Regions from separate parts of the Plantibacter sp. H53 genome, predicted to be linked through region 2. Evidence: predicted binding sites of a transcription regulator. Region 2 holds the regulator's gene; the other holds the start of a gene.
The links. The regulator HspR, encoded in region 2, represses chaperone genes until heat shock. The targets are predictions, from matches to a motif close to AAGTTGAGTCNNNNNGACTCAACTT.

Region 1: a site for HspR is predicted at 2,218-2,242, ahead of A4X17_RS09915 (ATP-dependent Clp protease ATP-binding subunit). Genes of this name have one in related genera too.

What each region holds. Positions count from the first base shown of each region.
Region 1 is NZ_LWCT01000016.1:2,578-8,163, forward strand. It holds gene A4X17_RS09900 (iron chelate uptake ABC transporter family permease subunit) at 1-118, opposite strand, end outside; gene A4X17_RS09905 (iron chelate uptake ABC transporter family permease subunit) at 115-1,185, opposite strand; gene A4X17_RS09910 (siderophore-interacting protein) at 1,190-2,140, opposite strand; gene A4X17_RS09915 (ATP-dependent Clp protease ATP-binding subunit) at 2,263-4,425, shown strand; gene A4X17_RS09920 (PrsW family glutamic-type intramembrane protease) at 4,650-5,586, shown strand, end outside.
Region 2 is NZ_LWCT01000051.1:123,441-129,026, forward strand. It holds gene dnaK (molecular chaperone DnaK) at 1-362, shown strand, start outside; gene A4X17_RS18705 (nucleotide exchange factor GrpE) at 365-1,039, shown strand; gene A4X17_RS18710 (DnaJ C-terminal domain-containing protein) at 1,042-2,043, shown strand; gene A4X17_RS18715 (heat shock protein transcriptional repressor HspR) at 2,074-2,490, shown strand; gene A4X17_RS18720 (hypothetical protein) at 2,572-3,213, shown strand; gene A4X17_RS18725 (methyltransferase) at 3,253-4,452, shown strand; gene A4X17_RS18730 (DUF817 domain-containing protein) at 4,646-5,563, shown strand.

The sequences.
Region 1 (5,586 bases), on a different contig from region 2:
CGACCTCGACGACGACGGCGACCAGGGCGCCGACGACGACCAGCTCGCGCCGGTGGACCACCCAGCTGACCCGACCGACCCGCACGGTGCGCCGGCCCGGTTCGGCGACCGCGGTCACAGCCCCTGCGCCTTCGAACGGCGGATGAGCACGATGAGGAGCGGGGCACCCACGAACGCCGTGACGATCCCCACCGGCATCTCGCCGGGGACGGCGACCCGCCCGACGAGGTCGGACAGCAGGAAGATGATCGGCGCGAACACCATCGTGAACGGGAGCACCCAGCGCTGGTCCGGTCCGACGATGGCGCGGGCGAGGTAGGGCGACATGAGTCCGAGGAAGGCGATCGGCCCGGCCGCCGCGGTGGCCGAACCGCACAACAGGGTGATCGCGACCACCGAGAGCACCCGCGTCCGGAGCACCTTCGTGCCGAGGGAGGTCGCGAGGTCGTCTCCGAGGGCGACGGCGTTGAGTGACCGCGAGACGACGAGCGCGAGGACGACTCCGACGATGAGGAACGGCGACACCCCGAGGAACACGTCCATCTGGCGGTTCTGCAGTGATCCAGCCTGCCAGAAGCGGATCTTGTCGAAGATGTCGGGGTTGCGGATCGTGATGGCGAAGGTCACCCCCTGCAGCGCTGCGGAGAGCGCGACGCCGGCGAGCACGAGGCGGACCGGGGTCGCCCCGGCGCGGCCCCGGGAGCCGATCACGTACACGATGACGGAGGCGAGGCCGGCGCCGGCGAAGGACCACCACACGTACGAGCTCAGGTCGGCGGTGCCGGCGATGGCGACGGCGAGCACGACCGCGAAGTACGCCCCGGCGTTGACGCCGAGGATGCCGGGGTCGGCGAGCGGGTTCCGCGTGACGGCCTGCATCATCGCTCCGGCGAGGCCGAGCGCCGCTCCGACGCCGATGGCCAGGAGCATGCGCGGCACCCGGAACCCGGTGACGAGGATCGCATTGGTGTCGTCGCCGCCCAGCGAGAGTGCCCGCCACACCTCGGCGGCACTGATGGTCCCCGAGCCGATGAAGAGGCTGCCGACGGCGATTGTGGCGAGCACGACGAGCGCTGCGACGAGGAGGAGCCAGCGCGAGGCGGTCGATCGGGCGATGCCGGTCGACGCCTCTCGTGCGCGGGCGGCCGCGGTCGGGAGCCGCAGGCTGTCGAGGTCGGCGCTCACCGGCTCATCGGTTGTCTTCGGCCTTGCCGTGTCGCCAGTAGCCCATGAACGCGACCGACTTGCGGTCGACGCCGCACCCGGAGACGAGGTGTCGGCGGAGCGTCTTGATGGCCGACGCCTCTCCGGCGAGCCACGCGTAGAGCGGTGCGCTCTCGAGGACGGGGCCTCCGGTCGCGTTGACCGGCGCTTCCCAGAGCAGCTCGGTGTCGACGTCGACGTCCTCGAGTGCCGGCTGCGTGGCGATCGTGGCGGTGTCGACGCTCGGCGCGAGGCGGCTCGCGATGCGCTCGACCTCGGGGATGAGCAGGGTGCCCACGGGCTGGTCGCCGCGGGGGAGGACGACGACCTCGATCCCGTCGGGCTTCGTGGACAGGGCGGCGATGTCGTCCTCGTGCGGCAGCTCGACGACGGCGATCCCGCGCGCGGTGCTCGGCAGGCGCTCGAGGATCCCGGCGATCCCGGGCAGGGCCGTCTCATCGCCGGCGAGGAGCACCTGGTCGACGGTGGCCGGCGCATGCCAGTCGATGCCGCCGGCCGGGACGGCCGACCGGGCGTTCGGGACGTTGACGACGAGCTCGTCGCCGACCTTCGCGTCCATCGCCCAGGTGGACGCGGGGCCGACGCGGCCGTGCAGGGCGATGTCGACGTCGAACTCGGCGAGCTCGGGCCGGACCTCGCGGATCGTGTACGTGCGCATCGGGTGACGCTTGTCGTTGGGCAGCAGCCGCCAGGCCTGGTACCAGTCGTCGTGCATCGGCAGCTCGTCGAAACCGGTCTCGGGCAGCGGGAAGAGCAGCTTGATGCGCTGGTCGTGACGGTTGTCCGCGATGTGCTGGACCTCGGGGCCCGTGAACGTGAAGCGCCGATAGCTCGGGCTCACCTGCTCGATGCGCCGGACGACGGCTGCGAGGAGGATGAAGATCGAGTCGGGGGTCTGTTCACTGAGGCGAGGCATCGATAGGTAAGCCTACCCTTCGATGCACTGAAGGTCACCCGCCGATCGCACCTTGTCGGCGGGGGGTGGCGGTGGTAAACTTGAGTCAGATTCACTCAAGTTTTGAACAGGAGACCGTACCCATGCCAGCAGGCCAGACGCCTCAGCAAGAGGACCAGCGCAGCGCGCTCGAGCAGTACGGCGTCAACCTGACCGAGATCGCCGCCTCCGGCAAGCTCGATCCGGTCATCGGCCGCGACGCCGAGATCCGCCGCGTGAGCCAGGTGCTCACGCGGCGCACCAAGAACAACCCCGTCCTCATCGGCGAGCCCGGCGTCGGCAAGACCGCCGTCGTCGAAGGCCTCGCCCAGCGCATCGTCGCGGGCGACGTCGCCGAGAGCCTCAAGGGCAAGCAGCTCATCTCCCTCGACCTTTCGGCGCTCGTGGCCGGCGCCATGTACCGCGGGCAGTTCGAGGAACGCCTCAAGGCCGTGCTCAAGGAGATCGACGAGTCCGACGGACAGATCATCACCTTCATCGACGAGCTCCACGTCCTCATGGGTGCCGGCGGCGGCGAGGGGTCCGTCGCGGCGGCCAACATGCTGAAGCCCATGCTCGCCCGCGGCGAGCTGCGGCTGATCGGCGCGACCACGCTCGACGAGTACCGCGAGTTCATCGAGAAGGACGCCGCCATGGAGCGTCGCTTCCAGCAGGTGTTCGTGGGGGAGCCGAGCGTCGAGGACACGGTGGCCATCCTCCGCGGCCTCAAGGAGCGGTACGAGGCGCACCACAAGGTGGCCATCGCCGACAACGCGCTCGTCGCGGCGGCAGCCCTGTCCGACCGCTACATCACGTCGCGGCAGTTGCCCGACAAGGCGATCGACCTCATCGACGAGGCTGCCAGCCGGTTGCGCATGGAGATCGACTCGGCCCCCGTCGAGATCGACGAGCTCCGACGCAGCGTCGACCGTTTGAAGCTCGAGGAGCTCGCCCTCAAGAAGGAGAAGGACGACGCCTCCAAGGAGCGCCTCGCCCGCCTCCGGGAGGACCTCGCGACCCGCCAGGCCGCGCTCGGTGAACTGCAGGCGCGCTGGGAGCGCGAGCGTGCGAGCCTCAACCGGGTCGGCGACCTCAAGAAGCAGCTCGACGCCGCCCGGAGCAAGGCCGAACGCGCCCAGCGCGAAGGCAAGCTCGAACAGGCGTCCAAGCTGCTCTACGCCGACATCCCGCAGCTCGAACGCGAACTCGCGCTCGCGGAGTCGGCCGAGCAGGACACCGACGGCGAACCCCGGATGGTCAACGACCAGGTGACCGCCGAGGACATCGCCGCCGTCATCGCCGCGTGGACCGGCATCCCCGTCGGTCGCCTGTTGCAGGGCGAGACGGAGAAACTGCTGTACCTCGAGCAGGAACTGTCCCGTCGACTCATCGGGCAGCACCGTGCGGTCGCCGCCGTGTCCGACGCCGTCCGGCGCACCCGGGCCGGCATCTCCGATCCCGACCGTCCGACCGGCTCCTTCATGTTCCTCGGCCCCACCGGCGTCGGTAAGACCGAGCTGGCGAAGGCGCTCGCCGAGTTCCTCTTCGACGACGAGAAGGCCATGGTCCGCATCGACATGTCCGAATACGGCGAGAAGCACTCGGTCTCCCGGCTCGTCGGTGCACCTCCGGGGTACGTCGGCTACGAGCAGGGCGGGCAGCTCACCGAGGCCGTCCGTCGACGCCCGTACTCCGTCGTGCTGCTCGACGAGGTCGAGAAGGCGCACCCCGAGGTGTTCGACATCCTCCTGCAGGTGCTCGACGACGGCCGGCTGACCGACGGCCAGGGGCGCACCGTCGACTTCCGGAACGTCATCCTCGTGCTGACGTCCAACCTCGGCTCGCAGTACCTGATGGACGCCTCGCTCTCCCTCGAGCAGAAGGAGGAGGCGGTCCAGCAGCTCGTGCGCCAGGCCTTCAAACCGGAGTTCATCAACCGTCTCGACGACATCGTCGTGTTCCAGCCGCTCAGCGAAGCGGAGCTCGGCCAGATCGTCGAGCTCTACATCGATCGCCTGCAGCGTCGACTGGGCGAGCGTCGGCTGCACCTCGCGGTCACGCCCGATGCGCGTGCGTGGCTCGCGGAGCGCGGATACGACCCCATGTACGGCGCGCGTCCGCTGCGTCGACTCATGCAGCGGGAGATCGACGACCGCCTCGCGCGGGCGATCCTCGACGGCTCGATCCGCGACGGCGACACCGTCCACGTCGGGCTCGCGAGCGACGGCGACGGCCTCACGGTCGAGCGCGCGGTGGTTCCGGCCTAGCCCGGCTGCTTGCGGCCAGCGCGGTGCGCTGACCCCAGCGCAGCCTATCGACGTGAGCGCGCCCCTCCGGAGGGGTGCGCTCACGCGTCTGCCCCGCGCTCACGCGACAGCACCGCGCTGGCAGTGACCCCCGAGTGGGGGAGGAAACCCCTGGTGCCCGACGGATGCCGCGCACTAGCGTGATCCTCGCGGTGGGCCCGGTCGGCGCGCCCTGAGAGGACACGATGTCGCACGCAGCCCCGATCACGACGCCCGAGACCAGCGGCACCGCCGCGCCCCTCTGGCGTCACGCACACGCCCCCGCCTGGTTCTTCTTCGGCGGCCTCGCGCTCTGGCTGTTCCTGCTGTTGGTGCCGCACGTGCTCCTCGGCAACCCGGCAGTGGTCCCCGCGTGGATCCTGCTCGGCTCAGGGCTGGCCGCGTCCACCCTGCTGCTCATCATGGCCCGACGCCTCCAGTCGGGCGACGGCGTCACGACGGCGACGCTCCTCTGGGCGGTGCTGGTCGGAGGCTTCATCGCCATCACGCTCGGCAGCACCTTCGACTCCCTCATCGGCGTCGCCGCGACCGATGCCGGCGAGAACCCGCACGACATCGGGCTCTTCTTCGCCGGGGTCGCCGAAGAACTGGCGAAGATCATCGCCGTCGTGATCGTGGCATGGCGGTTGCCGGTGAAGACCGCCCGGGGTGGTCTCTTCGTCGGCGGTGCCGTCGGCATCGGCTTCGCCGTCCTCGAGAACCTCTGGTACATCGGACAGGGATGGGCGGCCGGCGTCGAAGCATCACAGAAGCTCGCCGCCGGCTCACCACCCCTCGACACCATCCTCACGCACCCGGCGTTCCAGGCGGCCGGAGCCGCGTTCGCCCGGACGATCTTCGACCCGGTCGGCCACCCACTGTGGACGGCGCTGCTCGCCGCCGCGGTGTTCGCCGCTGCACGCAACGGACGGTTCCGGATCACCGTGGGCGTGCTCCTGACCTACCTGCTCGTCGCGGTCATGCACGGCCTGTGGGACGGTAACACCGTGCTCTGGGGGCTGCTGTTCCCGGCCATGCCGGTGCTCAAAGTGCTCGTCGTCCCGGCCATGATCGTGCTCGTCGTCGCCTTCGCGCTCATCTGGCGGGCACAGGCCCGTCGCATCAACCGCGACGCCGGCGTCG
Region 2 (5,586 bases):
CGGACGACAAGGCCCGCCGCGAGCAGGCCGAGGTCCGCAACAGCGCCGAGCAGCTCGCCTACTCGATCGACAAGCTCATCAAGGAGAACGACGACAAGCTGCCCGAGGACGTCAAGACCGACGTCCAGGCCGATGTCGACGCCCTGAAGAGCGCGCTCGCCGGTGAGGACGAGGACGCGGTGAAGACCGCGTTCGACAAGCTCAACGAGAGCCAGGTCAAGCTCGGCGAGGCGATCTACGCCCAGGCGCAGGCCTCCGAGTCCGCCGCAGGAACCGAGGCCCCGGCTGAGGAGGCGACCTCCGATGAGGACGTCGTCGACGCCGAGGTCGTCGAGGACGAAGACGACAAGGACAAGAAGTAACCATGACTGACGAGAACCAGAACCAGAACCAGGACGATCCCATCATTCGCGACAAGCGACGGATCGACCCGGAGACCGGCGAGGTTCGTCAGCCTGGCACCGAGGGGGTTGACGCCGACGCGTCGGCCCCCTCGGGCGCACCTGCCGAATCCGCCGACGCCGACGCACCGGCCGCCGACGACGAGCTGACCGTCGAGGACATCCTCAACGCGGCTCCCGAGGAGCCCGTTCAGGGCGGCGACCTCTCCCCGGCCGAGCAGCTCGCTGCAGAACGCCTCGGCGACCTGCAGCGCGTCACGGCCGAGTACGCGAACTACCGGAAGCGCACCGAGGCCGGCCGTGAGGTGGAGCGCGAGCGCACCACCGGCGAGGTCGCCAAGGTCCTGCTCCCGGTGCTCGACGACCTCGACCGCGCTGAGAAGCACGGCGACCTCGAGGGTGACGCCCCCTTCACGCAGATCGCGGCCAAGCTCCGCGGCGCTGCCGAGAAGCTCGGGCTGAAGCCGTTCGGAGCGGTCGGCGAGACCTTCGACCCCAACGTGCACGAGGCCATCTTCCAGCAGCCCACGCCGGGCGCCGAGGGCGAGACCGTCCTCGACGTCGTGGAGACCGGGTACCACCTGGGCTCCACCCTGCTGCGCGCCGCGAAGGTGGTCGTCGCGGTCCCGGCGAGCTAGCCATGGCGAGTCAGGACTGGTTCGACAAGGACTTCTACAAGGTCCTCGGCGTCAAGAAGGACGTGACGCCCGCGGAGCTGAAGAAGGTCTACCGGAAGCTGGCCCGGCAGTATCACCCGGACTCCAACCCGGGTGATGCGAAGGCCGAGGCGAAGTTCAAGGAGATCAGCGAGGCCCACTCGGTCCTCGGCGATCCCGAGCAGCGCAAGGAGTACGACGCCGTCCGCGCCATGGGTGGTGGAGCCCGCTTCACCGCTCCGGGTGCCGGCGGCGGCCAGGGCGGCTTCGAGGACGTCTTCGGGTCGATGTTCGGTGGTGGCGGTGGTGGTGGCGGTCGCCAGAGCTACAGCTACCAGCAGGCTCCTCCCGGATACGAGGACATCCTCGGCGGCATGTTCGGCCAGGGTGGCTTCGGCCAGACCACCGGTGGCTTCCGGGGCTACGGCGGACCCACGCCCGGCCGCGACATCACCGCGCACACGACGATCGACTTCATCACGGCCACGCAGGGCGACACCATCTCCCTGCAGACCTCCGAGGGACGCACCATCAAGGTGAAGATCCCGGCGGGCGTGTCGGATGGACAGAAGATCCGCCTGCGCGGCAAGGGGCAGCCGAGTCCGGACGGCGGCGAACCCGGCGATATCGTGGTCACCGTGAGTGTCCGCAAGCATCCCGTGTTCGAACGCGACGGCCTGAACCTCCGTGTCACCGTGCCGGTCACCTTCGTGGAGGCCGCGCTCGGCGCCACGATCGAGGTTCCGACGCTCGGCGGCGACCCCGTCAAGCTGCGGGTCGCCCCCGGTACGCCGAGCGGTCGCGTCCTCCGCGTCAAGGGCCGCGGTGTCGCGACGACGAAGGGCACCGGCGACCTCCTGGCCGTCGTGCAGATCGTCGTGCCGGCGCACCTCGGCGGCGAGGCCAAGGAAGCACTCGAACGGTTCCACGAGCTGGAGCCGAAGGACAACCCCCGCGACGAACTCATCGCTCGGGCTCGGGGCTAGTAACCAGCAGCACACGGAAGGGCAGAGAGCATGGACGAGCATTCGCCGGTCTTCGCGATCGCGATGGCTGCCGAGCTCGCCGGCATGCACCCGCAGACCCTCCGGCAGTACGACCGGCTCGGTCTCGTGTCGCCGACGCGGACCGCCGGGAAGTCGCGCAGGTACTCGATGCGCGACATCGCCCAGCTCCGTGAGGTGTCCAGGCTCAGTGCCGAGGGCGTCAGCCTCGAGGGCATCTCCCGCATCCTGACCCTGGAGAACGAGGTCAGCTCGCTCCAGGGTCGGGTGCGGGAGCTCGAGCACGCGCTCGCCAACGCCCTGCTGCGGACTCCGGGCAACCGGGTGTTCGCCGCAGGCATGGAGGGGAGCGTCGTCCCGATGCGGAGCGGTACCCGCACCCGTCGCCGGACCGAGGTCGTCGTCTGGCGGCCGTCGCTCTCCGAATAGCCGACGAAAGCGCACTCGTGGTCGTCATCCCACATGGATGACGACCACGAGTGCGCTTTCGGGTGCGCGTAGGGTTGGGGCATGAGCGCGCAGCCCGTGGTGACGAAGCCGGACCCGGCGCAGACCGCACCCGCGACGGCCCGGAGGCGGCGCGGCGCCCGGCTGACCGGACTGACCGCCTACCCGCTCATGTACTTCGGTGTCGTCGCCGGCGTGCTTCCGCTGCTGACGCTCGTCGTGATCGGCGCCCCGATCCTCGTCGGCGTCCTGCTCGGTGCGGGCGAGGCCGAATGGGTCGACGGCTTCTCGCGCGTGTTCGGGTTCATCCTGCTCTTCCTCACACCGCCGTTCGGTGCCTGGGTGTGGGGGTACGTCGCGCTCGGGGTCGTCGCCTTCCTCGGTGGCATCGCCCTCAGCCTGCGGATCCTGCGGCGTCACGGCGTGCGTCGCGCAGGAGCCGTCACGCACTGGGGCATGTGGGCCACCGTCCCACTGCAGCTCATCTTCGCGGTCATCAGCCTCGTGATCGTGTTCGGTGCGATCGCGTCCGTCCGCGCCGAGGACGCCAGTGGCCTCGAGACCGTGCGAGCCTTCGGACAAGGCGTCGCCATCGCCACGGTCGTCAACCTCCTCGTCTCCGCCGGGCTCGGTGTCCTCGTCTTCCCGGCCGTCCTCCGAGCCGTGAAGGCGGAGAAGCCGGCTCGACGCGTCCGCAGACGGTGACGCCGTTCCTCGTATCGCCTGGCCGGTTACGCTGAGGGGATGCCCGAGTTCTCATTCGACGCGCTGCGCCGGTTCCCCGATCACGAGGCACCCAACCTCTTCGCCGTCGACGCGACCGATCGGCTCCTGCTCGACGAAGCGGCCGAGGCCCTGGCCGGGCGGGTGCCGACGCCCGGCGAGATCGTCGTCGTCGGCGACGCCTACGGGGCCCTGACCCTCGGCGCCATCGCGCTCCTGGGGGCGACGGACGTCCGGGTCCACCAGGACGCCGCCGTCGGAGAACGTGCCCTCGCAGCCAACGCCGAACGGCTCGGCATCGACGGCGGCTTCCGCAACCTGCCGCTCGGCGAAGAGCTGTTCTCCGGCGCATCGCTCGTCCTCCTCCAGTTGCCCAAGCACCTCGAGGCACTGCACGAGATCGCCGCCGCCGTGGCTCGTTGGAGCGCCGCAGACGTCCGCCTCCTGGCGGGTGGCCGGGTGAAACACCTGACGCCCGCGATGAACGAGGTCCTCGGTCGGAGCTTCTCGACCGTCACCGCGAGCCTCGCCCGGCAGAAGTCCCGGGTGCTCCGCGCCAGCGACCCGGTGACCGCCGCCGTCGAGGGAGAGCGTGACGAGGCCGACACCACGGCCTCGACCGCGCTGCGCACCGAGCACCATGCCGACATCGGCCTGACCATCGCCGCCGCCGGCGCGGCGTTCGCCGGCACGAAGCTCGACATCGGCACCCGCTTCCTGCTCGAGGCGCTGCCGGAGATCGCGCCCGACGCCCGGACGGCCATCGACCTCGGCTGCGGCACCGGCGTCCTCGCGGTGTCGCTCGCCATCGCCCGACCCGAGCTCATGGTCATCGCGACCGACCAGTCCGCCGCAGCGGTCGCCTCGACCACCGCGACCATCGCCGCCAACGACGACGCCGACCGCCGACTGGCCGAGCGCATCACGGTGCTCCGCGACGACGGCCTGTCGATGCAGCCGGACGCGTCAGCCGACCTCATCGTCCTGAACCCGCCCTTCCACAGCGGGACCACCGTGCACACGGGCGTCGCGCACGACCTGTTCGCCGAGGCCGGGCGTGTCCTGCAGCCGGGTGGCACCCTTGCCGTCGTGTGGAACTCGCACCTCGGCTACCGGGCGGCGCTCGAGCGGCTCGTCGGCCCGACGACGCAGCTCGCGCGCAACCAGAAGTTCACGGTGACGATCTCGCGCCCCCGGGCCGCCGGCGGGCCGCGTCCGTAACTCCTGCTGCTTGGACCGCTCGACGAGCACCGGCCGCTCAATCGCCGGCATCGTCGACAGTCCGGACGGGCGTTGCAGGAGTCATGTGCGTCAGGCGGCGTTCCAGAGGCGCTCGATGCGCGACGTCGCAGCCCGCGTCGGGGTGGTCCCGACGTCCCAGGTGCGGCGCCGAGTGTGCCCGTATGCTGGCCCGATGTCCGAGCCGCCCACCCCCGCAGACGGAGCGGGTCGCGACACACGCCGGGTGGACCAGCACGAACTGACCGCGGTCGAGCGCTGGATCGACGACCGGGCCAACCGGCTCCTGCGCGACGCCTCCGACGGTGGTGCGCGGGCGAAAGCCGTCGAGTTCCTCGTCTTCGGGGCGAAACAGGCGTGGGCGTGCATCTTCGGCGCAGCGATGCTCGCCGTGATCGTCGCCGCCCGCCTCTGGTACCCCGACGAGGTCTGGCTCGCCCGGAACGACGCGCTCGTCGTCGCTGCCATCGTCATCCAGGTGGTCATGATCGTCACCAGGCTCGAGACCGGTCGTGAACTCTGGGTGATCGTCCTGTTCCACGTCGTCGGGACGGGTATGGAGCTGTTCAAGACCGGGATCGGGTCGTGGGAGTACGACGGCGGCGGGGTCCTGCACCTCGGCTCCGTGCCGTTGTACACCGGGTTCATGTACGCGGCCGTCGGGTCGTACATGGTCCGCGTGTACCGGCTCTTCGACCTCCGGTTCGACCGCTATCCACGGGTGTGGCTCACGACGATCATCGCCGCTGGCATCTACGTCAACTTCTTCAGCCAGCACTACGTCGTCGATCTGCGATGGGTGCTGCTCGCTGCCGTCCTCGTCGTGTTCGCGCGGACGATGATGCACTTCCGCGTGTTCCGTCGGACGCACCGCATGCCCGTGCTGGTGGCGTTCCTGCTCGTGGCCTGCTTCATCTGGATCGCGGAGAACATCGGGACGATCACGGGCGCCTGGCTGTACCCGAATCAGGAGGACGGCTGGCAGCTCGTCCCGCTCACCAAGCTGGTGTCGTGGTTCCTCCTCATGATGATCTCGGTGGTGATGGTCACCTGGGTGTACCCGCCCAAGCGGCCCGATCACGTGCCGACCTGAGCCGCCTGCTGTCAACGGTTTCG